2 regions of the Ruminococcus sp. RTP21484sp1_RTP21277st1_D2_RTP21277_210401 genome follow, and region 2 is predicted to be linked to the other one. Evidence: riboswitches for the same ligand, from Rfam matches in the RefSeq annotation. Region 2 holds a riboswitch; the other holds the start of a gene.
What was found. Region 2 has a riboswitch for FMN ahead of AB5706_RS09120 (ECF transporter S component). Riboswitches for the same ligand answer to the same signal wherever they lie in the genome.
Positions count from the first base shown of each region.

Region 1: another riboswitch for FMN. It lies ahead of ribD (bifunctional diaminohydroxyphosphoribosylaminopyrimidine deaminase/5-amino-6-(5-phosphoribosylamino)uracil reductase RibD); the one in region 2 lies ahead of AB5706_RS09120 (ECF transporter S component).

Region 1 covers NZ_JBCOMJ010000017.1:46,476-62,718, reverse strand. The annotation lists gene AB5706_RS12535 (TetR/AcrR family transcriptional regulator) at 15-638, shown strand; gene AB5706_RS12530 (ABC transporter ATP-binding protein) at 749-2,521, shown strand; gene AB5706_RS12525 (ABC transporter ATP-binding protein) at 2,523-4,256, shown strand; gene AB5706_RS12520 (class I SAM-dependent methyltransferase) at 4,279-5,094, shown strand; gene AB5706_RS12515 (class I SAM-dependent methyltransferase) at 5,119-5,925, shown strand; FMN riboswitch at 6,398-6,512, shown strand; gene ribD (bifunctional diaminohydroxyphosphoribosylaminopyrimidine deaminase/5-amino-6-(5-phosphoribosylamino)uracil reductase RibD) at 6,789-7,916, shown strand; gene ribE (riboflavin synthase) at 7,898-8,551, shown strand; gene AB5706_RS12500 (bifunctional 3,4-dihydroxy-2-butanone-4-phosphate synthase/GTP cyclohydrolase II) at 8,570-9,787, shown strand; gene ribH (6,7-dimethyl-8-ribityllumazine synthase) at 9,826-10,290, shown strand; gene AB5706_RS12490 (HAD family hydrolase) at 10,306-10,956, shown strand; partial or broken gene AB5706_RS12485 (hypothetical protein) at 11,073-11,255, opposite strand; gene AB5706_RS12480 (hypothetical protein) at 11,302-11,508, shown strand; gene AB5706_RS12475 (Fic family protein) at 11,690-12,334, shown strand; gene AB5706_RS12470 (VaFE repeat-containing surface-anchored protein) at 12,480-15,914, shown strand; gene AB5706_RS12465 (YdcP family protein) at 16,164-16,243, shown strand, end outside.
Region 2 covers NZ_JBCOMJ010000011.1:13,458-29,700, reverse strand. The annotation lists gene AB5706_RS09155 (methylenetetrahydrofolate reductase) at 39-917, opposite strand; gene AB5706_RS09150 (methylenetetrahydrofolate reductase C-terminal domain-containing protein) at 959-1,579, opposite strand; gene rsxC (electron transport complex subunit RsxC) at 1,581-3,545, opposite strand; gene AB5706_RS09140 (hypothetical protein) at 3,810-4,319, shown strand; gene AB5706_RS09135 (NUDIX hydrolase) at 4,351-4,965, opposite strand; gene AB5706_RS23095 (DUF6783 domain-containing protein) at 4,885-5,235, shown strand; gene AB5706_RS09120 (ECF transporter S component) at 5,199-5,834, opposite strand; FMN riboswitch at 6,152-6,289, opposite strand; gene AB5706_RS09115 (mechanosensitive ion channel family protein) at 6,384-7,292, opposite strand; gene AB5706_RS09110 (DUF1294 domain-containing protein) at 7,472-7,735, opposite strand; gene AB5706_RS09105 (Tex family protein) at 7,846-10,005, opposite strand; gene AB5706_RS09100 (DUF975 family protein) at 10,036-10,863, opposite strand; gene AB5706_RS09095 (DegV family protein) at 11,026-11,913, opposite strand; gene AB5706_RS09090 (hypothetical protein) at 11,963-13,174, opposite strand; gene AB5706_RS09085 (aspartate kinase) at 13,206-14,414, opposite strand; gene AB5706_RS09080 (homoserine dehydrogenase) at 14,512-15,729, opposite strand; gene AB5706_RS09075 (ACT domain-containing protein) at 15,737-16,189, opposite strand.

The sequences.
Region 1 (16,243 bases), on a different contig from region 2:
CTGTTATATAGGAGGTGTGCAAAATAAACGGAAATGGAATGACTTTAGAAAATATCCACCGGGCAGCGAAAGCGGAATTTTTAGAAAAAGGATATAAAGACGCTTCCCTGCGGAATATTGTGAAATCCGTGGGAATGACTACCGGAGCCTTTTACGGATATTACAAAAGTAAAGAAGAACTTTTTGAAGCCATCGTTGGTGAGCATTATGAATATATTCGCAACCGTTTTATAAAGGCACAGCAGGAGTTTGCTGAACTTCCAGCTGCCAGACAGCCGGAAGTCATGAGTGATATTTCGGGAATCTGCATGTACAATATTCTTCATTATGCGTATGAGCATTTAGAGGAATGTAAACTGATCCTTGTCTGTTCGGAAGGAACAAAATTTGCCGGGCTAATTGATGAAATGGTGGAGATTGAAGTGGAAGGGACTCATGCCTATCAGGAGGTTTTAAGGAAGCTTGGAAGGCCCTCTCCCCATATCGATCCTTCGCTGGAGCATATTCTGATCACCGGCATGTTTCATACTTTTTTTGAATTGATCATTCATGAAATGCCGCTAAAAGATGCCGAAAACTACGTTAGAGAAATGCGCGCCTTTTATACAGCAGGATGGATGAAAATTATGGGGCAGTAATGCCTTATAATTTTTGTTTGACAGTTAGCTGCTGCTAACCTAAATTCGGATATTGTAAGAACATAGACGTGTTCTCTTTATCATAAACACAAAGAAAAGGAGGAATTTTTTTGAAAAAACAATCCAATTTATCACGCCTGCTGGAAATTGCAGGCAGCCATAAGTACCTGACCTATGCTTCCTGGGTGTTTTCTGCAATCAGTGCCCTGATTGCTCTGGTACCCTTCTATTACATCTGGAAAATGATCAAGGAAGTATTGGAGGTGGCACCGAATTTTGGCCAGGCACAGAACCTGACCGGTAATGGCTGGATGGCAGTATTGTTTGCGGTTATAGCGGTGCTTGTCTACATAGCAGGGCTGATGTGTTCCCATTTGGGAGCATTTCGTATCGCCACAAACCTGCGTATCCAGACCATGGAGCATATTGTTAAGCTTCCTCTTGGGTTTGCCGAGAGTTTTGGCAGCGGAAAACTGCGCAAGATTGTCAACGAATCCAGCGCAGCCACCGAAACCTATCTCGCCCATCAGCTTCCCGACAGAGCCAATGCCATTGCAACCCCCTGCGGTCTTTTGGTGCTGTTGTTCGTGTTTGACTGGAGACTGGGACTATTGAGTCTTGTTCCGGTTGTGCTGGGGTTTCTGATCATGATGGCAATGACCGGAAAGCAGATGCAGGAAAAGATGAAAGAATACCAGAATGCGCTGGATGATATGTCCAATGAAGCGGTAGAGTATGTCCGTGGGATTCCGGTGGTAAAAACCTTTGGCCAGACGATCTTTTCCTTTAAGAAGTTTAAAGACTCCATTGACCGGTATAAAGTATGGGTGATTGCTTATACCAGGCAGCTTCGGACACCGATGATGTTCTATACAGCTGCGATCAACGGCGTTTTTGCCACACTGATTGCCGGAGGACTGTTGCTTACGCAAGACGGTGTGACTTCCGGTTTCTTACTGGATCTTATTTTCTATATCATCATTACACCGGTTATTTCTGTCACACTGACACGCATTATGTTCCAAAGTGAAAACGCCATGATCGTAGACGACGCTTTACAGAGAATTGACAGCGTTTTGCATTTGAAGCCTCTGGAGGAAACGAAACATTCAAAGCATCCCCAAAACGCTTCCGTGGAACTGAAATCGGTTCATTTCAGCTATGATGGAGAAAAAGAAGTATTAAAAGATATTTCACTGACCATTCCTGCAGGACAGACGGTAGCTTTTGTAGGTCCATCCGGCGGTGGAAAAACAACCCTTGCCAACCTGATTTCCCGATTCTTTGATCCCCAGAGCGGAATGGTAAAAATCGGTGGTGTTAATGTGAAAGACATCCCGAAAGAGGAACTCATGAACACGGTGTCTTTCGTATTTCAGAACAGCCGTCTGATCAAGGCATCTATTCTGGAAAATGTGCGTATGGGAAAACCGGAAGCTACCCGTGAGGAAGTTCTGACTGCCCTTCATCACGCGCAATGCGATGATATTCTGGAAAAACTCCCACAGGGTGTGGATACGGTCATCGGTACAAAGGGTGTCTATCTTTCCGGCGGCGAGCAGCAACGAATTGCCATTGCCCGTGTGATGCTGAAAAATGCTCCGATTATCATTCTGGATGAAGCCACTGCCTTTGCTGACCCGGATAACGAAAGCCGCGTACAGGCTGCTTTCTCAAGACTTTCCGAGGGTAAGACAGTGATTATGATTGCCCACAGGCTTTCTACCGTAACAAATGTGGATCAGATTTTTGTCATTTGCGACGGACGGGTTGCCGAGTGCGGAAACAGTCGCGAATTGCTTGCAAAAGACGGTATATTCAGCCGTATGTGGAAAAATTACCAGACTTCCGTGCAATGGAAGGTAACAAAGGAGGTGCAGTAATATGATCAAAAAACTGCAGAAAAAATATGCCCTGTCTGAACAGGGAGCAAAAGACCTGATCAAAGGCTGCCTGGCCTGTGTCCTTCAGAATCTGTCTTTTATGTTTCCGGTGGGACTTTTATATTACCTGGTCAGCGATCTGATGAACGGGGGTGTTCCCGGCGGGAAAATTCCATTTTATGTGGCAGGCTGCGTGGTGTGTATTGGCTTGATTCTGCTGACCACTTTCTTTCAATACAATGCGACCTATTTTGCCACTTACAAAGAAAGCGGTATCCGCCGCATTACCCTGGCAGAACATCTGCGCAAAATCCCCCTTTCCTTTTTCGGGAAAAAGGATTTAGCCGATCTTACCAGTACCATTATGGCGGATTGCACCTTCCTGGAGCAGAGTTTTTCGCATTTTATCCCTGAGCTTGCGGGTTCGATCATTTCTACAGTTCTGATTTCCATTGGTCTGCTCTTTACGGACTGGAGAATGGCACTGGCTGCCTTATGGGTTCTGCCGGTTGCCTTTGCGATTGTGGGATTTTCCGCAAAGATTCAGGAAAATCTGAATCAGAAAGCCATGGATGTAAAGATGGCCTGCGCAGACGGGATACAGGAGTGCATTGAAACGGTTCGTGACCTGAAAGCGAACAATGCGGAGCAGGCATATTTAAAAGGTCTGGAAAAGAAGATCCGTGCCGTGGAGCATCGTTCCATCCTCAATGAATTCGGCCTTGCTGTTTTTGTGGTTTCCGCATCGCTGGTGCTGAAGCTTGGTATTGCAACGGTTGCGCTGGTGGGAGCTGTTTTGCTCATGCAAGGAAGCCTCTCCGTGCTTACATTCTTTATGTTCCTTCTGGTAGTATCCCGTTTATATGACCCTCTGCAGGGCGCACTCCAGAATCTTGCGGCAGTCATCAGTACACGAACCAATATTGCCCATATGAATGAAATTCTCGATCATCCCATCCAGCAGGGCAGTGATAGGCTTTCCAATCAGGGGTATGATATTGTCTTTGACCATGTCGGGTTTGCCTATAATACCGGAGAAACTGTATTGAAAGATGTCTCCTTTACGGCAAAGCAGGGAGAGGTTACGGCTCTGGTGGGCCCGTCCGGCGGCGGAAAAACAACCGTATCCCGGCTGGCAGCAAGGTTCTGGGATATTAACAGAGGAAAGATTACCGTGGGAGGCATGGATGTATCCCGAATAGACCCGGAAACACTGCTTTCTCTGTATTCCATCGTATTCCAGGATGTTACGCTGTTTGACAATACGATTCTGGAAAATATCCGAATCGGAAACAAAGACGCCACAGATGAACAGGTCATTGCGGCTGCGAAACTTGCCAATGTAGATGAATTTGCAGAAAAATTACCAGATGGATGGCATACCAATATCGGGGAAAATGGCTGTGAACTTTCCGGCGGAGAGCGCCAGCGCATCTCTATTGCCCGTGCATTTCTGAAAAATGCGCCGATCATTCTTTTGGATGAAGCTACTGCTTCCCTGGATGTGGAGAATGAAACTCTGATACAGACAGCCCTTTCCCGTCTGATCGCAGATAAAACCGTTCTGGTTATCGCCCACAGGATGCGTACCGTAGCCGGAGCAGATAAGATCGTTGTCCTTTCTGATGGTACAGTTGCAGAAGAAGGATCACCAAAGGATCTGGAAGAAAAGAATGGTGTATATGCCCATATGGTAAAACTGCAGACAGAAAGCCAGAACTGGAAACTTGCGTGAAGAAGGAAAAGGAGGTAGTGCAATGAAAAGGAACCAATGGAAGCAGGAGAATATCCGCCTTGGCACCCACGGGGAAGACTATGGAAGCTGGATGTCCAATCCTGTCTTTTACATCATTGGCGGAATCGGAGTTTTGGCCGCTGTGCTGGCTGTCCTCTCTTTTTATGTATTTCATGTCGCTGTTCTCGGTGTGCTGTTTGCCATCATCACAATCGCACTTGTGGTTTTGCTGATCTGGATCACATGGATCAGGCGGCAGTATGCCTTTGGCGGTGGCAGAATCATGGAACAGGTTCACCGGGTTGTCCTCTCGCACCTAGACTATGACGGTGAGGGCAAGATTCTGGAAGTAGGTTGCGGCTCCGGAGCGCTGACAATCCGTGCGGCTCTGACATGGCCGAAAGCAAAAGTAATCGGTATTGATTATTGGGGCGCTGTGTACAATTACAGCAAGGCACTCTGCGAGAAAAATGCTGCAAGTGAGGGCGTGGCTTCCCGCTGTGTATTTCAGCACGGTGATGCGAAGCAGCTGGATTTTCCTGATGAGAGCTTTGATGTGGTCATCAGCAACTATGTCTATCACAATGTCATGGGTGCAGATATGCAGAAACTGCTGCTGGAAAGCCTGCGGGTATTGAAAAAAGGCGGCGTCTTTGCACTTAACGATGATATGAAACAAAAGATGTACGGTGACATGGAAGGTTTTGCGCAGAAACTGCGGGATATGGGGTATGAGGAAGTACGACTTGTTGATACCGCACAGGAAGCTTTTGGCGCCCACCGTCGGGCTGCCATGATGATGCTAGGTTCTTCCCGGTTGCTTGTCGGTAGAAAGTAATGTATCAAAACAGGAGGTTTGGCTATGTCCAAGTTAGGAGTCGTGGAGGATACACTGTTCGTCCCTATGCTGGGAAGAATTTATGCTAGTGAGCATTACCCGCAAATTTTATATGATAAAAAAGCATTGGAATTGAAAAAGAAGCTGCCTTCAGACTTGATTAAACAGAATATGCAGAGCCAGTATACCCTTTTGGCCTCTGCTTCCCGGTCTGCTAATATGGATCGGATTATTCGGACTTTTCTGGAACGCAGACCGGACGGTGTGATTGTCCAGTTGGGCTGTGGTCTGGAGACAACCTATCACCGATGTGATAACGGAAAGACACACTGGTATGCCGTGGATCTGCCTCATGTAATCGAATACCGGCGGGGACTTCTTCCCGAACCAGAGAGGGAATTATATATTTCCGGGGATGCCTTTGCAAAGGATTGGATCAAAAAAGTTCGCAATGATGTATTTGATGCTCCTATTCTCGTTACTGCAGGCGGGTTATTTCATTATTTTGAGGAACATAAGGTCATTGCCCTTCTGCGTATGATTGGGCAATTTGGAAATATGGAAGTTGTTTTTGATACGGTGAACAAAAGAGGAATGACCATGATGAAGAAAAAATATATGAAACAGGTCGGCCATGCCGATGCACAAATGTTCTTTTATGTGAATTCAGCGGAAGAACTGGCAGCAAAGATCGGGGGTAATGTGAAGGTGATTGCGGAGGAACCATACTATCGTTACATCCCTAAAAATGGCTTAAAGCTATCCACAAAGGTCAGTATGACAGTTTCTGATCAATTCAAGATGGTAAAGATGATACATCTAAAACTATAGTGGATATACAATATCAGAGAGAGAGAACTTTATCATTTTTTCGGACGCACTGATGAAACACCATCAAAAGCCGCTTTCTATCACCAGCGTGCAAAATTAAAAGATAATGCACTATGGGAACTTTTGCAAATCTTTAACCAGAAGCTTCAACCAACTCTATACAGAAACCGTTATCGTTTGGTTGCTTGTGACGGTTCTGTTGCTGATGAAGTCGATCCGGAACTTCTGGCAAAAGTATTGGCTAATCCAGAGATGTGGGCATTGCTCAATTCACTGGCGAAAACGATGAAGTAATGAAAAATAGTGAAAAAATAGTGTAATTTTAATGAAAAAACAATTCATAAAACGATATAATATATGGATAAAATGAGGATATTTATTGTGTATATGGATATTCTATCTCCATCAGTAAACTAAGTAAAATAAAAATTCTGCTTTACAAACAACAGATAAAGTATTAAAATAAACAAAAAGATATCTTCAGGGCAGGGTGAGATTCCCTACCGGCGGTAAAGCCCGCGAGCCGAGAGGCATGATCCGGTGAGATTCCGGGGCCGACAGTACAGTCTGGATGGAAGAAGATGATAGTACAGTTGATTTTTTGTATGAATGAATGTAGTATCAGAGCTCTGAGATGGTGATCCATTTCAGAGCTTTTTATATAGGAAAATCAGACATTCATTTATCAATCATATGTAACAGATCAATTCCACCCTGCAGATATTTCTGCAGGCTTTTTTTGTATCTGGTACATCGTTTTCGAAATAACTATACCATTCACTTGTCTGTGAATCCGATTGCACATGTTTAAAAGCCTCGGCGTAGCCCAGGCAAAGAACAGGAATAAGAAAGAAGGAATAGAAATGACGGATCAGGAATATATGCTTCGGGCTATTCAACTGGCCAAAAAAGGAGAAGGCTGGACGAATCCCAATCCTATGGTAGGGGCAGTGATCGTAAAAGACGGAAAGATCATCGGGGAAGGCTATCATAAAAAGTATGGAGAACTTCACGCGGAACGTAATGCAATTGCTTCTCTTACAGAATCAGCAGAAGGTGCGGTGATTTATGTCACGTTGGAGCCTTGCTGTCATCATGGTAAAACACCTCCATGTACGGAAGCGATCATTGAACAGAAGATCAGAAAAGTGGTGATCGGTTCCAGAGATCCGAATCCGAAAGTGGCAGGAAAAGGTGTACAGATGTTAAGGGAAGCCGGTGTAACAGTAGTTGAAGATTTTATGAGAGAAGAATGTGATCAGCTGAACCCGGTGTTTTTCCATTATATTACTACGAAGACCCCTTATGTGGTAATGAAGTATGCCATGACACTGGATGGGAAGATCGCAACGAAAACAGGAGCATCAAAATGGATCACCGGAGAATCTGCACGAAAAGAAGTACAGCATATGCGGCATCAGTACATGGGAATCATGGCTGGTATTGGAACTGTGCTTGCAGATGATCCGATGTTAAACGTCCGGGTAGAAGGCTGGAAAAGTCCTGTCAGGATTGTGTGTGACAGTAAGCTCAGGATCCCGCCGGGCAGTCAGATTGTAAAAAGTGCGGAAAAGTACCGGACGATCGTGGCTTATGCAGAACAGAAAAATGCAAAAGAGAAAATAAAAATATTACATACCATGGGAGTTGAAACCATTTACTGTCCCGACGAAAAGAATCAGATAGACCTTAAGAAGCTGATGGCAGATCTTGGAAACAGAGGCATTGACAGCATCCTCCTGGAGGGAGGAGGTACGTTAAATGACAGTGCACTGCGAGCTGGAATTGTAAAGGAAGTACAGGCTTTTGTGGCACCAAAGCTGTTTGGCGGTGTGGCTGGGAAGACACCGGTAGAGGGTATTGGAGTTGAACTGCCGTCTGAAGCAGTGGAACTGAAATATACAGATATCTGTCAGATCGGTGAGGATATCCGGATAAAATGTCAGGTGTGTGATAAAAAACAGGAGGAATCATGTTTACAGGAATCGTAGAAGAGAAAGGAAAAGTCCGTTATATACAGCTGACAGGGGAATCAGGGATCCTGGCAGTGAAAGCCCGGAAAGTCCTGGAAGGGACAAGGATCGGTGACAGTATCGCTGTGAATGGTGTGTGTCTGACAGTTACGTCGATTCAGCCGGACGGATTTACTGCCGATGTGATGGCAGAGACGATCAGAAGAAGCAGTCTTGGCAGCTGCAAGGCCGGAAGCCAGGTAAACCTGGAACGTGCAATGGCTGCAGACGGTAGGTTCGGGGGACACATAGTAAGCGGCCATATTGATGGGACTGGCGTGATACGTTCCATGCTCCGGGAAGAAAATGCCATCTGGGTATCAATTGAGACATCGCCACAGATTTTGCATCTGATCGTGGAAAAAGGATCCGTCTGTATTGATGGGATCAGCCTGACAATTGCAAGGGTTGATGAAGCTGGTTTTCAGGTGTCGGTCATTCCACATACAGGAGAAGAAACCACTCTTTTGGAAAAGGTGCCGGGGGATCTGGTTAATCTGGAAAATGATGTGATCGGAAAATACGTAGAAAAACTGCTTGGCATCAGAAAAAACGAAGAAGAGAAAAAAGAATCCGGAATTACGATGGAGTTTCTTGAAGAATTCGGGTTTTAGAACAGGAGGATATACACTATGTCACAAAATTATCAGTACAACACAATTGAAGAAGCACTTAGGGATCTTAAGGAAGGAAAAATAGTTCTGGTCACAGATGATCCGGACAGAGAAAATGAGGGAGATCTGATATGTGCGGCAGAGTTTGCGACCAGGGAAAATATTAATTTCATGGCGACCTATGCAAAGGGTCTTATCTGTACACCGATGAGTGCAGAAATTGCGGCGAGATTGAACTTTCCGCCGATGGTTGCGGAGAACACGGACAATCACAGTACAGCATTTACCGTGGCAGTAGATCACGCAGATACAACCACAGGTATCTCTGCGGAAGAGCGCTCCTATACTATCATGAAGTGTGTGGATGATCAGTCAAAACCGGAGGATTTCAGAAGACCGGGACATGTGTTTCCGCTTATTTCCAGAAAAGGCGGGGTTTTGGTACGAAATGGCCATACAGAGGCAACAACAGATCTTATGAGACTTGCCGGACTGAAAGAATGCGGCGTGTGCTGTGAAGTTATGAAAGAAGATGGAACTATGATGCGTACATCACAGCTATGGGAAATGGCAAAAGAGCATAACCTTACATTTATTACGATCCGTGATCTGCAGGATTATATAAGAATACATGAAAAGCATGTAAAGGAGGAAGCCGTTGCAAACCTCCCAACGCAGTACGGTGATTTTAAAATGTATGGTTATATCAATGATATTACAGGAGAGCATCATCTGGCACTGGTAAAAGGTGATCTGGGAGATGGTGAGGATGTGCTTTGCCGGGTACATTCGGAGTGTCTGACAGGGGATGCATTCGGATCGCTCAGATGTGACTGTGGCCTGCAGCTGCAGACAGCGATGCGCCAGGTAGAAGCAGAAGGCCGAGGAATTATTCTGTATATGAGACAAGAAGGCCGAGGAATCGGACTGATCAATAAGATCAAAGCATATGCGCTTCAGGAGCAGGGATACGATACTGTGGAGGCTAATGTGAAGTTAGGGTTTGCACCGGATCTCAGAGAGTACTGGGTCGGGGCACAGATACTGTCAGACCTTGGTGTGAAATCATTAAGATTACTGACAAATAATCCGGATAAAGTCTATGGACTTGGCGAATTCGGACTGAAGATCAATGAGAGAGTACCTCTGGAGATTCCGGCACAAAAGTATGACCGGAAGTATATGAAGACGAAGCAGGAAAAGATGGGTCATATTTTTAAAGAAATAAATTTATAAAAAACAGCAAATATCAGGAGGAAGAAAAAATGAGACAGATCAATTTAGTAGAAGGAAAAGTAGTAGCACCGGAGGGAATGAAGGTTGGTATCGTGGCAGCGAGATTCAATGAAATTATTGTGAATAAATTATTGGGAGGGGCAGTCGACGGACTGGTAAGACATGGAGTAGAAGAAGAGAACATTACTGCAGCATGGGTACCGGGAGCATTTGAGATTCCGATTACAGCACAGAAGATGGCACAGTCAGGAAAATATGATGCAATTATCTGCGTTGGAGCTGTCATCCGTGGAGATACTTCACATTATGATCTGGTGTGTAATGAATCTGCCAAGGGAATCGCACAGGTTGAACTTGCAACAGGAATCCCGGTTTTATTCGGAGTGATCACGACTGAAAATATCGAGCAGGCTATTGCGCGTGCAGGAAGCAAAGCGGGAAATAAAGGCTATGATTGTGCATTATCTGCGATTGAGATGGTCAATCTGATGAAGCAGCTCTAAAAGACAGGAAAATAAATGATGACAAAAACGATCATATTCGATTATGATGGAACGATCCATCATACCCTTGGAATCTATGAACCGGCATTTCGTGAAACCTATCAGTGGCTGACAGAACAGAAGGTTACCGAAGAACGGGAGATAGGCTCGGTGGAAATTGCCGGCTGGCTGGGACTTAACAGTAAGGAGATGTGGAATACATTTTTGCCGGAACTGGATCAGAGCTATAAAGAGCAGGCAAGCAGGATGGTAGGAGATCTGATGGTAAGACAGATCAGGAAACATAAGGCAGTGTGGTATCCGGGAGCAGAGGAGATGCTAACAGCTTTGAAGAACCGGGGATATCACCTTGTGATCTTAAGTAACTGTAAAGCTTCATATCGTGAGGCACACTGGAAGGAATTTGGGATGGAACGATGGTTTGATCGTTTTTATGACTGTGAATCATACAGATTCCGTCCAAAGACAGAAATTGTGCAGGAAATCATCCGGGAATATAGTGGCCCTTATCTGGTAGTCGGAGACAGGAGACAGGATCTGGAATGTGCCAGGTCCTGCAAAAGCCCTTTTATAGGATGCCTGTATGGATATGGTGAGAAAGGGGAACTGAATGGGGCTGATTATTATGCAGAACATATAGAGGATATACTGCAGATGGTGATATGATTTTTGCAATATAAAATCTGAAGGAAAAAAGTTAAAAATAAGTACTTCTGTAAAATAAAAGGATATAGAAAATTTGCAACAACTTGTTGCAAATTCTGAGGCGGGGATGATTTTAGGATAGTCATAGTGATAGAGGTAATCCACTTTTCTAACCCCATCTGTACAGTAAAGTTCTCAAGTCCAGTTGTACAAAGCGCTACTGCACGGGGAACCAGATGGAATGCATCTCCACTTCCTAAAAGAACTGCCATAATTCCAAACATGGTAAACTGTCGGTTTCCTTTGCCTTTGCGGATCATTTATAGATTTTACTGTGGAAGATTTTGCATAAAGTGTTTTCCGTGCTTGTGTGTACCATTATCTGATATCAAAGCAGTACAGGGTGATTCCGGCCATGCACAGGTCAATATGATTACGGATGCGTACTCTCAAATTCCGGATGATGACCAAAGGAAAAATGCAGAGCTTTTTAAAGAAGCATTTTATGAGAAAAAGAATCTGAATCCAGAGAGGCGGGCGTTGCTCAATTCGTTGGCGAAAACGATGAAGTAATGAAAAATAGTGAAAAAATAGTGTAATTTTAATGAAAAACAATCCATAAAACGATATAATATATGGATGAAATGAGGATATTTATTGTGTATATGGATATTCTATCTCCATCAAATCTATTGAAATCTCCATCATTTGTTGATAGAATGATGGAAATAAATCTGAAGTGAAGGAGATTCCTATGAGAGACTTTGATTTTATTGTAAGTCCTGAAAAATTGTTAACACCTGAAATTGTTCAGATGGTTAGCAGCATTCATGAACATAAAGGCAAACAGGAATTATTTCTCGAAGCCAATGTAGATGAATTGAAAACACTCTTAGAAGTTGCATTGGTTCAGAGTACGGGAGCATCCAACCGAATCGAAGGTATATTTACAAGCGATAAGCGTTTGGAAGAATTGGTAAGTCAAAAAGCAGAACCCCGCAACCGATCTGAGCAGGAAATTGCTGGTTATCGTGAAGTACTTTCCACAATTTACGAAGGTTATGAATATATCAACCCAAGACCGAACATTATTTTGCAGTTACATCGAGATCTGTACTCCTATTCACAGGGATCTGCTGGTGGAAGTTATAAGAATTCCGATAATGTAATTGCAGAAACAGATGCCGAGGGTCATCAGAAGGCACGTTTTATTCCAGTTCCCGCATTTCAGACTGCTGAAGCGATGGAAGAACTTTGCGCTCGCTTCCTTGAAGCATGGGAAGCTGACCGCATTGATAAACTGGTTTTGATTCCCATGTTCATTCTGGACTTTCTGTGCATTCATCCTTTCAATGATGGTAATGTACCATTGAGATACCAACAACAAATAGCGGCATAACAGCAGCAAACAACTTCATATCACATAAATACAGTTAAATAACATATAGAATTAGGAATACTTGAAAAACGGTATTCCTTTTTTATTTCCAGACGTTCAGAAATGAGCGTCTATTTTTTTACCCAAATGAAAGGAGAATCAAAAAATGAATAAGATATTGAAACGATTGCTTACAGGTGTTCTTACTCTCGCAACCGTCTTTACTGCTCTACCCACAACTGCTGTCCATGCTGCGGAAACACAATACTGGACAGAATCGGAGGAACGTGTCGGCATTGTTGAGAAAGTAATGAATGATGGTTCTATCGGCTCTACATTTAATGAGGGGCATATGACCGTTGAGGGCGAGGACGCTTATTGTATCGACATCAACACAGGCTTTAAGAATGGATATAAGACCAGAAGTGACGCAAGTACACGCATGACTGCTGACCAGATAGAGGACGTTGCTTTATCTCTTGAATACGTCAAACAGTACACGAAAAGCCATACAGGATTGAGCAGCCAGCACGCCTACCTTTTAAGACAGCTTGTAGTCTGGCAGAGATTGAGCGTCCATCTTGGGTGGAGCTGTGACAATGTACGAGCTTCCTATGATGAAATCTCAAAATCCGTGCAAGATGAAGTATTCGCCGGAGCGAAAGCCTTTGTAAGAGAAAATAAAGGACGCTATGACTGTTACGGTTATATCTACACTGGTGAGGGGCAGGATTTAGGACAGTTCTTCGCAGAGCTGGCTGTCGGCAATGGCAAGATTCAGAAATCTTCCAGTAATACCACAGTCACAAACGGGAATGACTGCTATTCTCTCTCTGGTGCGACTTATGGTGTCTATTCTGATAAAGGCTGCACGAAATCTGTTGCCATACTTACGACAAATGCCAATGGTAATACGGACACTGTGGAATTAAGAGCTGCGACATACTATGTGAAAGAAACGAAAGCTCCAAAGGGATTCCAGTTAGATAAGAACGTCTATACTATGACGGTCAAGGTTAATGAAACTACGACTTTAAAAGTCAGCGACAAACCAAAAGTCACTGACACTTTGGTTGAGCTTTTCAAGATTGATATGGAAATTTCCAAAGCTACGCCACAGGGTAACGCTTCTTTAGAGGGTGCGGAGTTCGTCTGGAAGTATTATGACGGTTACTATACAAAAGACAATCTTCCATCAGAACCAACACGCACATGGACGACAAAGACAATCGCTGAAAAAGACAGCAACAATGAAGTCCATTACATCACAAGATTAGCCGATTCCTACAAGGTATTGGGTGACAGCTTCTATACACAGAATGGTACTATCTGCTTGCCGCTTGGTACTATCACTGTAGAAGAAAAGACAGCTCCAAACGGTTACTTATTGGAGGGTGCTTATATGCAGGCTGCCGGAAGTTCTGAACAGATAAAAGGTGTCTATGTGGCACAGATTACAGAAGATGGTGAGCTTGCAGCGTTAAGCGGCAGCAACCAGTATTCCGTATTAGACAAGGTTATCCGTGGCGGTGTCAAAATCCAGAAACGTGACCTTGAAACCAAAGATACAAAAGCACAAGGCGGTGCGACTTTGAAAGATACTGCCTTTGAAATCATTTCCTTAAATGATAACGCTGTCTTGGTAAATGGCAAGTTATACAACAAGAATGAAGTCGTCAAAACAATCCATACTGGCGTTGACGGTATCGCTACAACTGCCGCCGATACATTACCATACGGAAAATACCATATTGAGGAAAGCAACGCCCCAGAGGGATATTTGACGGACGGTGCAAAACCGATTGAATTTGAAATCACAGAAGATGGAAAAATCGTGGATTTAACAGATGAAGCACATTCCATCTACAACCAGATTAAGCGTGGAGATATTGAGGGTGTAAAAATCGGTGCTGGCACTCACAAGCGACTTGCGAATGTTCCCTTTAGGATCACAGGCAAGACGACTGGTGAGAGCCATATCATTGTGACAGACGCAAATGGTCAGCTTTCCACTTCCTCTGATTGGGTATCTCATAAGCAGAATACCAACGCCGGAAAGACCAGTGAGGACGGTATCTGGTTCGGTACTTCCACACCAGACGACAGCAAAGGTGCATTGCTCTATGATACTTACACAATCGAAGAATTACGCTGCGATTCCAACAAGGGAATGACGCTAATTCCGGCATTTGATGTAGTGGTGTCAAGAAATAAAGTAGTCGTGGATTTAGGTACGCTTACAGATGAATACGAGCCAGAAATCACTATCCATACGACTGCCACAGATAAGGTGACAGGTGAAAAATCAATCGTTGCTGGAAAGAACGTGACTATCGTTGATACTGTGACTTTAGATGGTTTGACAAAAGGCACAAAATATCAGTTGAAAGGCTGGCAAATGGTGAAGTCTGAAAACGCACAGCTTTTGATTGACGGTCAACCTGTGGAAAGTAATTACACATTCACTGCGAAAAAATCAGAAATGGAAGTTGAGGTTTCCTATACGTTCAATGCTTCTGCTCTTGGCGGAAAAGACCTTGTGACATTCGAGGAATTGTACGACTTATCCAATCCAGACGAGCCTATCAAAGTGGCAGAACACAAGGACATTGAGGATGAGGGGCAGACCGTGACTATCGAAGAACGAGTGATTGAAATTCATACCAACGCTGTCGACAAAGCCACAGGTGAAAAGATGATTGTTGCTGGTAAAGAGGTAACTGTCATTGATACGGTCACTTTAGATGGCTTGGAAAAAGGTACAACCTATCAGCTCAAAGGCTGGCAGATGGTGAAGTCTGAAAACGCACAGCTTTTGATTGGCGGTGAACCTGTAGAAAGTGACTATACCTTTACTGCAAAAGATTCTAGCATGGAAGTCCAGATTGCCTTTACATTCAATGCCAGTGAGCTTGCAGGAAAAGACCTAGTAACATTCGAGGAATTATACGATTTATCCAATCCAGACGAGCCTACAAAGGTGGCAGAACACAAGGACATTGAGGACGAAGGGCAAACAGTGACGATTACGGAACGTATCATCACTATGCACACAATCGCTACCGATAAGGCAACAGGTGAAAAGACGATTGAAGTAGACGACAAAGTAACTATCGTTGATACGGTCACTTTAGACGGTTTGGAAAAAGGCGTGAAATACACTCTTAAAGGTTGGGAAATGGTGAAGTCTGAAAATGCTGAACTTCTGGCGAATGGTAAACGTGTGGAAAATGACCTTACTTTTACCGCTACTGACACGAAGATGGAAGTTCAGATTGAATTTACATTCAATGCCAGTGAGCTTGCAGGTAAGGAGCTTGTTACTTTTGAAGAATTATATGACGTAACCAATCCAGACGAGCCTATCAAAGTGGCTGAACATAAGGACATCAAAGATGAGGGGCAGACTGTAACAATCAAAGAGAAACCAGAATCCCCTACCACACCAGATGAACCTAGCACACCAACTAAGGCAAGCACATCACCAAAGACAGGTGACAATACGCCATTTGCCGCATTATTCGCCATGATGGGGATTTCCGCTGCTGGTCTTATCTTTGCATGTTATAAGAGATTCCGCAGAGTAAAAAAGTCTAAATAATACGGGAGGTATCAGCTTATGAAAGCAACGCCCCGTTCACCGCCCATCATAAAAAAGTCAGTCTGTGGCTGACACTATATCTAACTTCTGCTTGATTACGATTTATCTTTCTGAATGGGGATTGTCAAGGGTGCTTTTAGCACAACGCTTGCCCTTGATAATTCACAGGCAGACAGATATTATCTCGACAGCAGAATGACACTAAATAACAAATCAATCAAAATCAGAAAGAAAAGAGGTAAACAATTTATGGAATTAAAACACGTTATCCCAAACATGGAAAAGACATTCGGGAATTTGGAGTTTGCAGGTGAGAATAAGGTGGAACA
Region 2 (16,243 bases):
AAGTCCCCTGCTGGGGTTGCGAATATCCGCTTGACTTTTTAGATTTCAGCTAATTTCAGCAGATCCGGAATCTTGGACTCCCAGCCAAGTGCCATGATATGAACACCCTGGCAGTATGGCTTGCACTCTTTGATAATACGTGCAGCGATCTCAACACCGGTAATTCCAGCTTTTGTCTTTTCTTTGTCAGCCTTCAGTTCCTCAATCATCTCATCCGGAACATGAATGCCGGCAACATTGTTATTCATGAATTTCGCCATTCCAGCGGACTTCGGAATAATAATTCCAACCTGTACAGGTTTTCCGAACTGTTTTGCTCTTTCCATAAATTTGATAAATTTCTCCGGCTCAAATACAGCCTGTGTCTGGAAATAATCAGCACCAGCAGCAACCTTTCTCTCCATCTTTGCAAGCTGTGCATCAACAGAATCACTGCATGGAGAAACAACAGCACCCTTGGAGAATTTCGGAGGCTCTCCAACAAGCTGGTTTCCACCAAGATCTACGCCAGACTCCAGAAGCTTCACTGTGTGAAGAAGAGATACGGAATCAAGGTCGAATACCGGTTTTGCCTGAGGATGATCGCCCATTTTAGTATGATCACCGGTAAGACAGAGAATATTGTCAATACCAAACATAGCAGCGCTGAGAAGGTCAGACTCCAGAGCGATACGGTTTCTGTCACGGCATGCAAGCTGGAAGATCGGATTCATGCCTGCATCTTTGAGAACCTTACACATTGCAAGAGATCCAAGACGCATAACAGAAGACTGGTTATCTGTTACGTTAACTGCATGAACACCTGTAAGGTATGTTTTGGCTTCTTCTACCAGCTCATCTACATGGATTCCTTTCGGCGGTCCTACTTCTGCTGAAACTGCAAATTCACCACGATCGAATAATTCTTTCATTTTCATATTATATTTGCTCCAATCATTAAAAATTTAGGATTAACCTTTTATTTCACATCATCATCTGTAGCAAAATTGTGGATCTGTGTCGGGCATTTCAGCATATCAAGGCGTCCAATCTCTTTCAGGCGTCTGTAAATACGCTCCCATCCACACTCCATTTCACTGTCCACTTCGCATTTTCCATTCTTGGAACCGCCGCACTGGCCATTCACAAGGCTCTTGGAACATGCTGTGATCGGGCAGATTCCACCTGTCAGATTCAGATAACACTCACCGCACTGATCGCATTTATATTCTAATGGTGTCACTCCCTGGAAACCAGGTACCGGATATGTATCACAGGCAGCACAGACCATCTTATCTTCCAGATATTCAGAAATTGTCTGCACACCAACACCACAGGAAAATACAAGAACCATATCTGCTTCCTGAATTTTGCTCATATGTTTCTGAAGACGCAGCTCCATATTTTCCGGATTACAAATATAATCAGTAGTCATAATTCCTGTCACATTTCCTTCAGCGGAAAGCTCCTTCTGAAGTTCAACAGCTTCTTTTTCCGGAAAATGAACCTCTTTACATCCATGACAGTTAATAATGAAAACTTTTTTTCCGGCTGTCAGTGATGTGATTGCTTCTTTTGCTTTTAACTGGGTAATCAACATATCACTTCATCCCCCTTACTGCATTTTTTCCGGCTTTAATACTGTCGATGATCGGAATCTTGGAAGAACAGATATACTGACAGCATCTGCACTCAACACAATCCATAACATTCATGTCCTTCATGCCCTGCCAGTTCTCGTCTTTGGCATATTTTACAAAGTACAGCGGAGACAGCTCCATCGGACAGACATCTACACAGCGTCCGCATTTGATACATGGCTGCTCTTTGGTCTCATCTGTATCAATTGCAATGATACCGTTGGATCCCTTCATCATAGGTACATCCAGTGTATTCAGAGGGAATCCCATCATAGGTCCGCCCATCTTAACCAGAACATCCTCATCTGTAAATCCACCACAGTAGTCAATCAGCTCTCTTACGCTTGTACCAATTTTGATGATAAAGTTTCCAGGATTCTTGATCTTCTCACCTGTAACAGTTGCAACACGCTCAATCAGAGGCATTCCTGTCTGGATTGCGTCTGAAATTGCCTTTACTGTACTGATATTATCTACTACAACACCAACATCTGCCGGAAGACCGCCGCTTGGAACAATTCTGCCCATAACACGCTTGATCAGAGTTTTCTCAGCGCCCTGTGGGTATTTGGTTCTGGCAACAAATACTTCCATATCTCCGATATTGGCAACTTTTTCCTGCATTAATTCAATGGCATCCGGCTTATTATCCTCAATAACAATGATACCCTTCTGGGCGCCGGTTGTCTTAAGGACTGCTCTCAGACCAAAAATAATATCATCTGCATACTCAAGAAGCACTCTGTGGTCTGCTGTCAAAAGCGGCTCACATTCGCATCCATTGAGAAGGATGGTATCAACTGGTTTCGCCGGTTTCAGCTTGACACAGGTCGGGAAACCTGCACCACCCATACCAACGATTCCTGCTTCACGAATGATATCAATGATTTCATCCGGAGTAAGCTTGTCAAGGTCTCCATGTGGCTGTACGGATTCGTGCAGAGTATTTTTTCCATCCGATTCAATAACAACAGCCATCACTTCACTGCCTCTTGTGCCGTGCATACGAGGTTCAACAGCAACTACCGTTCCGCTTACGCTGGAATGTACAGGAGCGCTGATAAATCCGGCAGCTTCGCCGATTTTCTGACCGACTTTTACAATGTCACCAACCTGAACGATGGGATTCGCCGGAGCACCCAGATGCTGAGACATGGAAATTACAACCGTCTTCGGATCCGGGAACTTCTTAAGAGCAATGTGCTCACTGAATTCCTTGCGCTCTGACGGATGAACACCACCATAATAACCATCCAGTCTGTTTTCTCTGATTGATTTCACATAATCATTGATCACCTTGAAATTAACCTTGGAGAAATCACGAACCTGTACGGGCTGATTAAGGAATTCTTCCAGACGTCCCTGTTTCGCCAGTCTCTGGTAAATTTTCTCCCATGCGCAGTCCTTATTGGGATCTACTTCGCACTTTCCATTCTTTGCTCCTCCACACTGACCATTCACAAGACTCTTGGAACAGTCAACGATGGGACAGACACCACCGGTAATATTCAGATAACACTGTGCACATGCATCACAGCTCTTCTTGGTAAGTGCCATGCCATGATGACCTCTGTAGTTAAGGGTATTGCTTGCAGCAACAACCGGCTTACCTGCCAGATCCGCAACAGTCTGAATACCAAGACCACAGGAAATTACTACCACATTCTCTGTTCCTTCCGGAAGCAGATCCTGCAATTTTCTTTCTGTATGCATTTTGTTGCATAAGAAATCAACTTTCGCACTACCTGTGACAGTCTTTCCCTGCTCCTTTGCAAACTTCAGGAATTCATCGCAATCCGGTTCCTCAACCGTCTCAAATTCCTTAAAGCACTTATTACAGGCAATCACAAACAGGTTGTCCTTGCCGTTCAGCACTGATGCAAGCTCATCACTGCTTTTCAGCTTGTACTTAGTATAATTTTCCAATTGCTCACCTTCCTTATAATAGAAATTATATTCTTATACTATCTGTTCTTATCCGTTCCCTCCACAAAAAAACTTATAAAATCAGATAAATAAGTTACATGTTTTTTCCTATATAATATAACATAAACTGACTATTTTATCCAGACTTTGTGACTATTCTTAACCATACTGTTTTTATTTTTTACAAAATCATTCCTGGATGTGTTATAATTGGGATATCTGTTGAATAACCGTTAATAAAGATACTTATGAGGTGTAATATTTATGAGATACAAAGATGAATTCCATATCGCATCCACAGCGGTTCTGCTTAGTATGGCTATGTTTGGAATTTCCGTAGTGGTTCCCAAGGAGAGCCGTGTTCCCACAGCCAAGACCACTTTGACAGAAGCACCGGAAACTGCAGCTGAACAGGCTGAACAGGCTGAATTTCCGATTTACAGCCAGGACAGCAACTATAACAGTTCTTACGATAGCAGCCAGAACGATACTTCTTATGACAGCAGCCAGGTAGACGGCAGCTATGATAATTCAGATACGGATTCCTCTGACAGTGGTCAGATTACTTATCCTACAGAAGATTCCGAAGACAGTTCAGGAAGCGACACTACCGATAATACCGATATTCCTGATTATACAGAGGATCCTTCAGAGGACTACGGAACAGAAGACAGCGGAGACCTTGATTATACAGAGGATGGCTCTGGTACCGGTTCCGATAATAGAGACAGCTCATCCGATACTTCCGGTCAGGATATTGAATACTATGAATAACAAAATCCCCGAAAATTTCGGGGATTTTGTTTTACCTGATCTTATTCAAAAATCCAAATGGTTCCTTATCTTCCAGAAAATGCATCAGCATATATGCCGTCATGATCGCTACATTCTCTTCCTTCAGAATCCGCTTCACTTCCTCGCGGTCCGCCAGAATCACTTCAATCTCTTCCGTATCTTCCTGTGCCTTGGAACTGATTTCGCCGCTGGCATATCCATATACAGTCGCACAAGACTCGTCTGTCATTCCTACAGTAGTGAAATAGGGCTTCTGGTAAGCTTCTGCTACCGGAATAGGATCAAGCTTCAGTCCGGTTTCCTCGTACATTTCACGAATTGCGCCTTCATGGTAATTCTCATCTGGCTCTACCAGACCAGCTGGAAATTCATAAATATAATCACCTAATGTATAACGATACTGGCGAATCAACACCACTTTGTCATGTTTTTCGCCATAAATGCTATAAATGATCACACCGTCCGGATTGTTCTTATGTGTCACCATTTTCAGGCTGTCTACATCTTTTGCACGGGAAGACACAAAATAGTTTACCGGGGTATTGTGCACACTGGTGGCTTTTACATTATAAAGGTTTACATAACGATTATCTGTCTGTTTGGTAATGCTGTTGATTTTTCCCATAGGAACCTCTTTTCGTCAGTTCTTGCTGTTCTGGTCAGAGGTCTCGCTAGAGCGTGTTTGAAAAAGGCTTTCTGCAAGATGTGCGTCACAATTTGTGGGAGATTTTGTCCGGATAAGGGCGCCGTAGCGGGCTACGGCAACCGAATTCGGGCAAAATATACCGCAAAGTGGGGCGTGCAGATTGCGGGAATGATTTTTCAAACAGGCTCTAGATCTCACCAAGGAACAGAGAATCAGTCACCGCGAAGAATCACACGGATTCTTTTATAAATAAAGAACACGATCACTGAGGTTAATGTGTATTTAAATAAATTGAATGGTACAAGAATCATAATTGCAAAAGTAAGAAGGTTGGTTACACCGCTGTGTACTGCTGCACCCATTTCAATAAATGCCTGTACCGGCATTCCAAATGCCTTGCCGTATGCCGGAAGAAGTACAAATGCGTTTACAAAGCATGCAAGCACTGTGGTAAGAATTACACCTGCTGCCATACCTGCCACTGCGTGTGTTCTTGTCTTCTTATGCTGATAACGATAAATCAGTCCGGCTGGAACTACATAAGAACAGCCAAAGAGGAAGTTTGCCACATCACCAACGCCTGCTGTCATAGTTCCCTTGGTTACCAGATGTACCAGAATTTTCACCAGTTCAATCAGTATACCTGCTACAGGTCCCATTGCAAAAGAACCGATCAGTGCTGGAATCTCAGAGAAATCCAACTGATAAAAGGACGGTGCCAGAAATGGCAGCGGTACCTCAAAATTCATCAACACACCTGCCACAGCACCTAACATTGCTACCTGGGCAATGGTTCTGGTGCGGCTTCGCTCCATTACGTTTCCATTTTTGATTACTTGTTCGCTCATACTCATTGCTCCTTAAATTATAATATTTAAAGAAAATTTCTGCAAGTATGGGATTAAAATGTTACCAGTAAACAGTAACGGTTACTGTTCACTGGTAACGTTCCGCGAGGTGTTTTTTGTGAACAAAGTTCACAGAAAACCCGAGAATTGCCGCGCGAAATCATGCGAATGCATGATTTCTGTGCATCGCGAAGCGTGTTACTGTGAACGGAGTGAACAGTAACCAGTAACGTTAAAATCACCACATAAAAAGCCCCGGAATCTCTTCCGGGGCAATGAGCACGTACAAAAAAATATCAACCGATCTAAATATTCTGCGCGTTCTTCTCTCATCCAGACTTTACTGTCGGTTTTGGAATTTCACCAAATCAGCCGCCAAAGCGGGTCGCGGACTATACCGCCGGTAGGGAATTTCGATTTCCAAGGATTTCGATCACCCTGCCCCGAAGAAATTTTCTTTTCATGGTGGATTATACAATAGAAATAAGATAATTTCAATAGGAAATCTATTTGTACATCTATTTCATATTTTCTATTATATATCTATTATCATTTGTCTTTATTTGTCTCCACCACATGTACATCCATCTGCGGATACGGAATGGAAATTCCGTTGGCATCAAAAGATTCTTTGATTTTCTCATTGAGGCGCCATTTGATCTTCCAGTATTTATCGGTAGGCACCCAGACGCGAAGACCCATGACTACGGCACTGTCAGCAAGTTCGTCTACAAAGACCAGCATGTCTTTGTCCGATTTGGTTCCGGGATCTTCCTGTAAAATGTGCTGCAAAAGCTTTTTTGCTTTCTTAATATCGGAATCATAGGAAATTCCCACTTTGATTTCCAGGTTACGCAAATTCTGCGCAGTTACATTGATAATGGTGCTGTTGGATAATTTTCCATTTGGAATGATTACGTGCTTATTGTCAATGGTGATCAGGGTCGTATAGAACATCTCAACCTTATATACGGTTCCCTCCGTTCCATCAGCCTGATCCTGTATAATATAATCTCCTACCTGAAAAGGCTTAAACAAAAGCAGCATAACGCCGCCAGACAGATTCTCCAGACCGCCCTGCAAAGCAAGACCGATGGTAACGCCGGCAGTTCCCAGAAGAGCTGCTACGGAAGATTCCTTCACACCGAAATTAGTAGCTATATTAAAAATCAGAATCAGATACAGCAAAAATTTCCCAAAAGAACAGATGAACTGGGCAACCCCCATGTCTATGCCGGCCTTTTCCATGGAACGCTTCGCAACCTTCAGCAGCCACTTGATCAGCTTTGTTCCCACATAAAACGCTACAATAGAAAGAACCACTTTCATTCCGAAGCTGATCAAATCCGGAATATGACCGTTAAAGTAAGCCTTGATCTGATCCCAGTTGGAGTTTACTTTATCCACTGTTTCCTGGACAGTCTCCTGAACTGCATTCTCTATAACCTGTCCTTCCAAATTCCCATCTCCTTTTTTCAGTCCTTTCCCACAAACAACTTTGTCCCTTGTTATCCAAAAACAATTTCGTCCACCCCGCTCAAAATCGCAAAAGCGGCAGGAACTAATACCCATTTAAAACAGAGCAATCTGTCCTGTTTTCCACAGGAAATTCATTTTGGAAGCAAATTATCCACCGTCTACTGCAAGACTCTCCACAGTATCAACTGCGCTGCCAGAATTAACGGCACACCCAGGCGAAATTTCCACTTTCTGGTTTTATGATGAAAAAACTGCATTCCAAGAAGAGCCCCAGCGGAACCGCCAATGGCAGCCACCGCAAGAAGCTGAGCCTCTGGGATGCGCCACTGTTTTCTGATGGCTTTCTGCTTGTCCATGCCGTACATCCCGAAGGCTGCGATATTAACTAAAACCAGATACACAACAAGCATATTTTCTAACATTTTAATCCAACTCTCTAATTCCTCTGCCAAACACGCTATAAAGCGTGTTTGAAAAAGGCTTTCTGCAAGGCAATGTCAAGAGAAGAGAAATAATGCTTTCCCTCTTCTCTTTATTTATTTAACCCTTTCATAGAAAGGCTGATCCGGTTCTTCTTCTCATCCACACCGAGAACACGAACCTCCACAACATCTCCGACGCTTACAGCTTCCAACGGATGTTTGATAAATTTTTCACTCATCTGGGAAATATGAACAAGTCCGTCCTGATGAACTCCGATATCAACAAAAGCTCCGAAATCGATTACGTTGCGGACAGTTCCTTTCAGGATCATACCCTCTTTCAGATCCTTGATATCCAGTACATCTGTGCGGAGAATCGGCTTCGGCATCTCATCACGCGGATCTCGTGCCGGTTTCTCCAGCTCTTTTACAATATCCCGAAGAGTGATCTCTCCAATTTCCAGTTCATCAGCAGTCTTCTTGTAATCCCTGATCTGTCTGGAAAGTCCGGCAAGCTTGCCTCCTGCAATATCCTCAGCGGAATATCCCAGTTTCTCAAGAAGCCTGGAAGCCGCCTCATAGCTCTCCGGGTGAACGCTTGTCGCGTCAAGAGGATTGGAGCCGCCTGTAATACGCATGAAACCAGCGCACTGCTCGAATGCTTTCGGTCCAAGCTTCGCAACCTTCAGAAGATCTTTTCGGCTTGTGAAACGGCCATTCTCCTCACGGTAAATTACAATGTTCTTTGCAATAGCCTTGGAAACACCGGAAATATACTCAAGAAGGGAAGCAGAAGCAGTATTTAAATCCACACCTACTTTATTTACAGAATCCTCAACCACACCTGTCAGAGCCTCGCCAAGCTTCTTCTGGTTCATATCATGCTGATACTGCCCTACACCAATGGATTTCGGATCGATCTTAACCAGCTCAGCCAGAGGATCCTGCACACGTCTTGCAATGGAGGTAGCACTTCTCTGTCCTACATCAAAATTTGGGAATTCGTCTGTAGCAAGCTTGCTTGCAGAGTAAACAGAAGCACCTGCCTCATTTGTAATCACATACTGAACCTTCGCTTCCGGAATCTCCTTCAGCATATCAACAATAACCTGCTCAGACTCTCTGGAAGCAGTACCATTTCCAACAGAAATCAGGGAAATGCCATACTTCTTGATCATAGCTTCTACTGTATCCTTCGCAGCGCGAATCTTCTTCTCGTTAGTAGGAGCAGTTGGATAAACAACTGTGGTATCCAGAACTTTTCCAGTAGGATCTACAACGGCCAGCTTACAGCCTGTACGGAAGGCCGGATCCCATCCAAGGACAGTCTGTCCGGCGATTGGAGGCTGCATGAGAAGCTGCTCCAGATTTTTGCCAAATACTTTGATGGCTCCGTCCTCTGCCTTCTCAGTCAAGTCACTTCTGATCTCGCGCTCGATTGCAGGAGCGATCAGACGCTTGTAACTGTCCTCTGTCACTTCTTTCAGAATCGGTGTAGTAAATGGATTGTCTCGGGTGATCACCTGCTTCTCAAGGTAACGAAGAATATCTTCTTCTGGTGCAGCTACCTTGATAGTGAGGAATTTCTCTTTCTCACCACGGTTCAGCGCCAGCACACGATGTCCAGCCAGCTTCTTCACCGGCTCCTCAAACTCATAATACATCTCGTATACAGACTGTGCCTCCGGATCTTTTGCCGTAGAACTGATGGTTCCTTTTTTTGCAGTAAGATCACGGATGTGGATTCGATAATCTGCCTCATCGGAAATATGCTCTGCAATAATGTCCTTTGCACCAGCAATGGCATCTGCCACAGAAGCAACCTCTTTTTCCTCGGAAACAAAGGCTTCTGCTTCTTCCTCGATGGACTTGCCTGTCATCTGAAGCATAATAATATTTGCCAGCGGCTCCAGACCTTTTTCCTTGGCAATTGTTGCCCTGGTACGTCTCTTCGGACGGTACGGACGATAAAGATCCTCTACCACTACCAGTGTCTGTGCTGCCAGGATCTGTGCTTTCAGCTCTTCTGTCAGTTTTCCCTGGTCCTCAATGCTGGAAAGAACCTGATTCTTCTTGTCTTCCAGATTTCGAAGATAAGTCAGTCTCTCGTTCAGGTTACGAAGCTGCTCATCATTTAAGGTTCCAGTAGCTTCTTTTCTATATCGTGAAATAAAAGGGATGGTGTTTCCCTCATCGATCAATTTAACAGCAGCTTCTACCTGCCATTTCTGCACCCCAAGTTCCTGGGTGATTACCTGTAAAATATCCATTTTTTCAATCTCCTCTTGTTGCTTGTATTTCTAATTTCTGTAACCGTCATTATTTTCTGTATCATATCCGTTTCCAGAATCATTGGTCCAGTTATGAAAGCCGCCGTCAGCAGTTCCATCTCCTGGCAGTCTGTAGTCCAGTTCCCCATCCAGATCCCGATAAAATGCCACCATGGACATTTCCATATAAGGCATGATCCAGAAAAGTGCAATATAGAACGTGAACACAGATAATAACAAAAGCGGGATAAAGCTGAGATTCAGCTTCACATATCTCCAGATATTTCCCTTCATCAGCCTTGCGCTCTCTTTCAGTGCCTGGATTCCTCCAAGCTCTGTGTCATCCGCCATGAGAAAGTAGGTCATGGCAAATGGAAGGGAAATAAGAAAATTCAGCAAAGTGCTTACAGCCAGCAGTCCCAGAGTCATGGAAAGCCACTGGATCTGGGAATCCACAGTCAGTCCCGGATCTGTGGTAAAGCTCACATAATAGTAAGGGATTGCTGTGACCAGCTGGATCAGCGCCAGCACAAAGCCTGCAACGATCACCCTGTCTGGCTGGTTTTTGAAAAAGTAGCCCAGATCTCCCAGAGAAAACTCCTTTCCCCTGGAAATATTCAAAAGCATATACCCCAGACCAGCGGAAATGATCCCCACGATCAGTGACACCACCAGCATAAATACTTCACTGAGAACCAGATCCAGCGCGGATGTGCCAGAAAATAAATTGGTAGAAAGGATTGTTCCTAAAGTATTCAGACCATACACTGCCAGAAGCCCAAGGATCACAGTTCCAACATGTCCCTGCAATGCCTTTTTTGCCTGCAGTTTGATTTCCTTCGTACTTCTTTTTTTCATAATCATCATTCTCCTTTGCAGTGAAACAGCAGGCCGGGATTCTGATGCATCCCGGCCAGATATATTGCAGCACCATTTCGCTGTTTTCACTTTTTGCTCCATTAAGCCATGCCAGTTGTTCCCAATATAGCATTCTTCCATCTGACATCTGTAATTTTTTAATTACGCCGTTCTCTTGTTTCCCCAGAAAAACAGCGCTACCGTACCAGGACCTGTATGGCTTCCGATGGTAGTTCCGATGTTATTGATCTCAACCTTCCCATTTAATTTCGGGAAACGCTCTTCCACCAGCCTTGCCACTTCCCTGGCATCCTCTATACATGCGGACTGGGAAATATAACATTTCCCACTATAGTCAAGTCCGCCCTCAGCGTACTCTTCCATTTTGTCTACAACAGCCCGGATCACCTTTTTCTTGGTACGGATCTTAAATCTTGGGATCAGTTTTCCCTGATCATCCATATTCAGCAGCGGGCAGATATTCAGCATCGTGCCGAAAAAGCCGCTGGCCTTGGAAATACGGCCTCCTCTGATATAAAACGTAAGATCTGTGGAAAAAAACCAGTGATGCAGGTTCAGCTTGTGTTCCTCCGCCCAGGCATGAACCTCCTCAATGGGTCTGCCCTCATCCCGAAGGTCTGCAAGTTTATCCATAAAAAGCCCATATCCGGAGGATGCTCCCAGAGAATCCACCACCAGGATCTTACGCCCCGGATATTTTTCCTCCAGATCCGCTTTTGCAACGTTAGCTGAATTGATAACGCCAGAAATTCCTGAAGACAGGCAGACATGGAGCACATCTTTTCCCTCTTTCAGAAATCCTTCGAAATATTCTTCGAATTCATCTGCATTTACCTGGGAAGTCTTGGTGGATGCACCATCCTGCATGGCCTTATAAAATTGGTCAAATGGCATAGACTGTCCCAGATCATCTGCATATTCTTTTCCATTTAGTTCATAATGAAAGCAGATATAGGAAATATTTCTTTTCTCAAAATGTTCTTTCGTAAGGTCTGCTGTGGAACAGCAGCTGATCACATAGTCGCTCATATTTCCCTCCTGTTACTAATTTTGCAAAACCTCCAGATCGGGTTCTCCCTTATTCTGGAAGAATTTCATTTCTGTACGCAACACTTGCCACTGTATCCGGATCCTCATCCTTGTTAAACCAGAACTGTGCCCGGTTGTCAATCTTGGTATCTGCAGTCTTATAAATATTCAGGTAATCTCCGTCCTCATCACACGCATAGCCTTTTTCCTCTGCAGCTGCGATCAGGTCCGCCTTCTTCGCACCCAGGGTAAATCCACCGGAAAGAGTAAGGGTAAGAGCATCACTGTCGTAATTGCCTACCTCAAGCTCCCGTACAAAACAGTTCTCGATGGCAGTTGCATCCTGGGTAAAATTGTAAACACTGAAATGCACACTCTGGTTATTCTTCATCATGTCTACAAATTCCAGATCCCGGCCAGCCACATAAGCGCCATCTTCCACATCCTGAAGCTCCCAGCCATTCTCAAGGAATGCAGACACCGGAGCCGGAAGGGAATAAAGATCTCCGCAGAATTCCAACTGTGGAGCCAGCAGATCATCTCCCAGCTCAGTAGGAGCGGTATAGGAAGATACGATTTCTGGAACTTCCTCGCTTACACTTCCCTTGTCATATCCTTCTGGCTCTACGAAGTTACGCATATCTACCTGCTTCAGAGTATTGTCATCCTTATATACATAGAAATGAACTTCCTCGTAATAATCTTTCGAGTAGGAATACTTGGTATACAGGTCTCCCTCGTAAGTATCGCTTGGATCACCATAAGCAGCTTTGATATCATCAAAATTGGATTTTCCCATTACGATTCCGCCAGGCAGTTCTACAGGAGTAGCCGCCACATCAAAATCATAGCTTGCATCAATATCAATTCCTGCTACCAGACACTGGTTTAATGGCAGCTGGTTGATTCCAAGATTGATCACATCTACGGAAACGCGGTCGTCCCCTTTGTAAAAACTGATGGAACCATAGGAATTGGTTCCAACGCCCATCTCCGGGTCCTCGTTCTTGCCAAGTGTCCAGTCTGCTGCAAAATCCTGGTAATACATAGGGAACTGGTAAACCTTATCCCCGATCTTCACCTGAAAATCGTACAGGCTGTCGGACAGCTCTGTAACCGTTTCTGCACCAGCCTCAGGCTCATCAGCAGCCTCTCCTGCTGCCTCTGTAGTTTCGGCTTCCTGTGCCTCTGCATAAGCCGCGGACGGAACCGCACACAGGCACATTGCTGTAAAAAGCACTCCCAATACTTTTCTTTTCATACAGAAATTCCTCCTTAGAATGTATATTTGATCAGTCGGCAAGGCCGAAAGCATCGTGTACTGCATTCATAGCCCGGATTCCGTCTTTTTCGTTGATAAGGACGGTAATACGGATTTCAGATGTGGAGATCATATTAATGTTTACGCCTTCATTGTAAAGGCTCTCAAACATCTTGGCAGCCACGCCAGGATTGCTGAGCATACCGGAGCCAACAATGGAAAGCTTGGCGATATTGCGCTCAGAGTGAAGCTCCTTGAAGCCAAGGCGCTCCTGGCTCTCCTCCAGAGTGGCAACTGCATCATCCAGATCATCCTTATTTACGGTAAAAGAAATGTCCTTTGTTCCTGCACGTCCGATAGACTGCAGGATAACATCTACATTAATATTTTTCTTTGCAAGGGTATCAAATACCTTAAATGCAACACCAGGCACATCACGAAGTCCCAGTACTGCGATCCTCACAGCGTCTGTATCCAGCGCAACACCGCTGATCAGCATTCTTTCCACGCTAACTACCTCCTTAACTACCGTTCCTTCACTGTTATTCAGGCTGGAGCGGACCACAAGGGGCACTCCGTATTTCTTCGCCATTTCCACAGAACGGTTGTGAAGTACACCCGCTCCTGATGTTGCCAGATCCAGCATCTCATCGTATGTGATCTCTTTCAGCTTTCTGGCATTTGGAACCTTACGTGGGTCGGCTGTATAAACGCCGTCCACATCTGTATAAATCTCGCAGGCGTCTGCATGAAGCGCTGCTGCCAGTGCCACGGCAGTGGTATCAGAACCGCCTCGTCCCAGGGTGGTATAATCATCATACTTATCCACTCCCTGGAATCCGGTAACGATGACAATCCTGCGGGCATCCAGCTCACGGCGGATACGCTCTGTGTCAATTCTTTTCAATCTTGCATTCTGATGGCTGCTTGTGGTATGCATGGTCACCTGAAAAGCATTCAGGGAAACCGCCGGAACGCCCAGCTTGTGCATTACCATGGCCATCAGAGATACGGACATCTGCTCACCGATGGTAAGGAGCATATCCATCTCACGCTTCGGAGGCTTGTCGTCCATATCATGAGCCATACGGATCAGCTCATCTGTATATTTTCCCATGGCGGACAAAACCACCACCACGTCATTTCCTTTTTTATATTCCTCGATACAACGGTTGGCAACATTATACATTCTCTGTTTGTCCCCAACGGAAGTACCGCCGAATTTCTTAACTATCAGCATAGTTTTTCCTTTCACGCTGTCAGTTTTATTTTTTATCTGCGCATACAGACAGTTTCACGCAGCTGCCCATTACCTGAATAACTGCGGTTTCATGTTATCAGTCTTTCACGCGGATCATGCCCAGAACATTCTCTCCAAGCGCTTTCACACGCGCTTTGTACTCGCCCTGTGTCATAAGTCTGGTAATAAAACCAAATTCTTCCGGAAGGGAATCCGGCTCGATCACAGCCTCAACCTTACCAAAAGCCTTATCCACCTCATCCAGGGAAGTATCCTTCACACGGACAAAGAAACGGCCTTCTACAGAATCCGGCTCCATCAGGGTCATCTCTTCATTGCTCCAGTTATTCGGAATGGTGTCATGAAGATGCTTTGCAGCCTCCACAACGTCTGCTGCAACTGCACTGGCAGTAGGAAGCTTGCCAGCTCCGCTTCCATAGAACATGGCATCGCCAAGCATATTTCCATGTACAAAAATACTGTTGAACACACCTTTTACGCCATAAAGAGGATTATCCTGTCCAACAAGGAAAGGTGCTACAAGTGCGTAGAAGGAATCGTCTCCCAATTTCTTGCTTGTGCCAAGAAGCTTGATGCTTCTGCCCATTTCTCTTGCGTATTCCATATCCTCTGGTGTGATCTTTGTAATTCCTTCTGTATAAACATTTTCAAAATTCAGGAATTTTCCATATGCCAGAGAGGAAAGAATGGCAATCTTACGGCATGCGTCCTGTCCTTCCACGTCAGCGGTAGGATCAGCCTCTGCGTAGCCTTTTTCCTGAGCCTCTTTCAGAACAGTATTGAAATCAGCACCTTCTGTGATCATCTTATCCAGCATATAGTTGGTAGTTCCGTTCAGAATTCCGCTGACCTCATCGATCTCATCTGCGGTAAGAGAACCGTTGATGGCACGAATGATCGGGATTCCACCGCCGCAGCTTGCCTCGAAAAGGAAGTTGATCTTTTTCTCTTTTGCAATTTCCATAAGCTCAGGACCGTATTTGGCAACCAGAGCTTTATTTGAGGTGCACACACTCTTGCCGGCTTCAAGTGCTCTTTTTGTAAAAGTATAGGCAGCACCGGTTCCTCCCATTACTTCTACTACAATTTTAACTTCCGGATCATTTACGATCTGCTCAAAATCATGAACAAGAATCTCTTCTACCGGATCTCCCGGGAACTCACGAAGATCCAGTACATATTTGATCTTAATCTCTTCCCCGGCTCTTTTGTTAATCAATTCATGATTGGTGCGGATGACTTCTACTACACCACTTCCAACTGTGCCATATCCTAACACTGCAATATTTATCATCTGTCCGTTACTCCCTGCCTAAAATTTTTAAATAATGGATTCCTTCCATCTGTTCAATGTCATCCACCATTGCCTCTGCATCCCCTTCTCCCTGAAGGATCTGCACACTTAAGGTAAGAGTGGCAATACCACTGATGGGAATACTCTGATGTATAGTCAGAATATTGCCATGATTTTCCGCAATAGCCCGAAGAACATTGGATAAAATTCCCGGCTCATCATCCATCTGTATAATAAAAGTGATGGTCTTTCCCTTGGCTTCCTCGTGGAAGGGAAAAATATCATCTTTATATTTATAGAAAGAGCTTCGGCTGATTCCCACAGCGTCTGCAGCTTCCTGAACTGTAACTGCCCGCTTTGATTCCAGAAGCTTCTTCGCTGCAACTACATTCAGAAGCACTTCCGGCACAGCCCGCTCTTTTACTACAAAATATTTATTCTTATCTGTTGTCTTTGGCATCCTGCATTTCCTTCCACTTTCACTGCGCCCTGCAAATCTCTGCCATTACAGCCG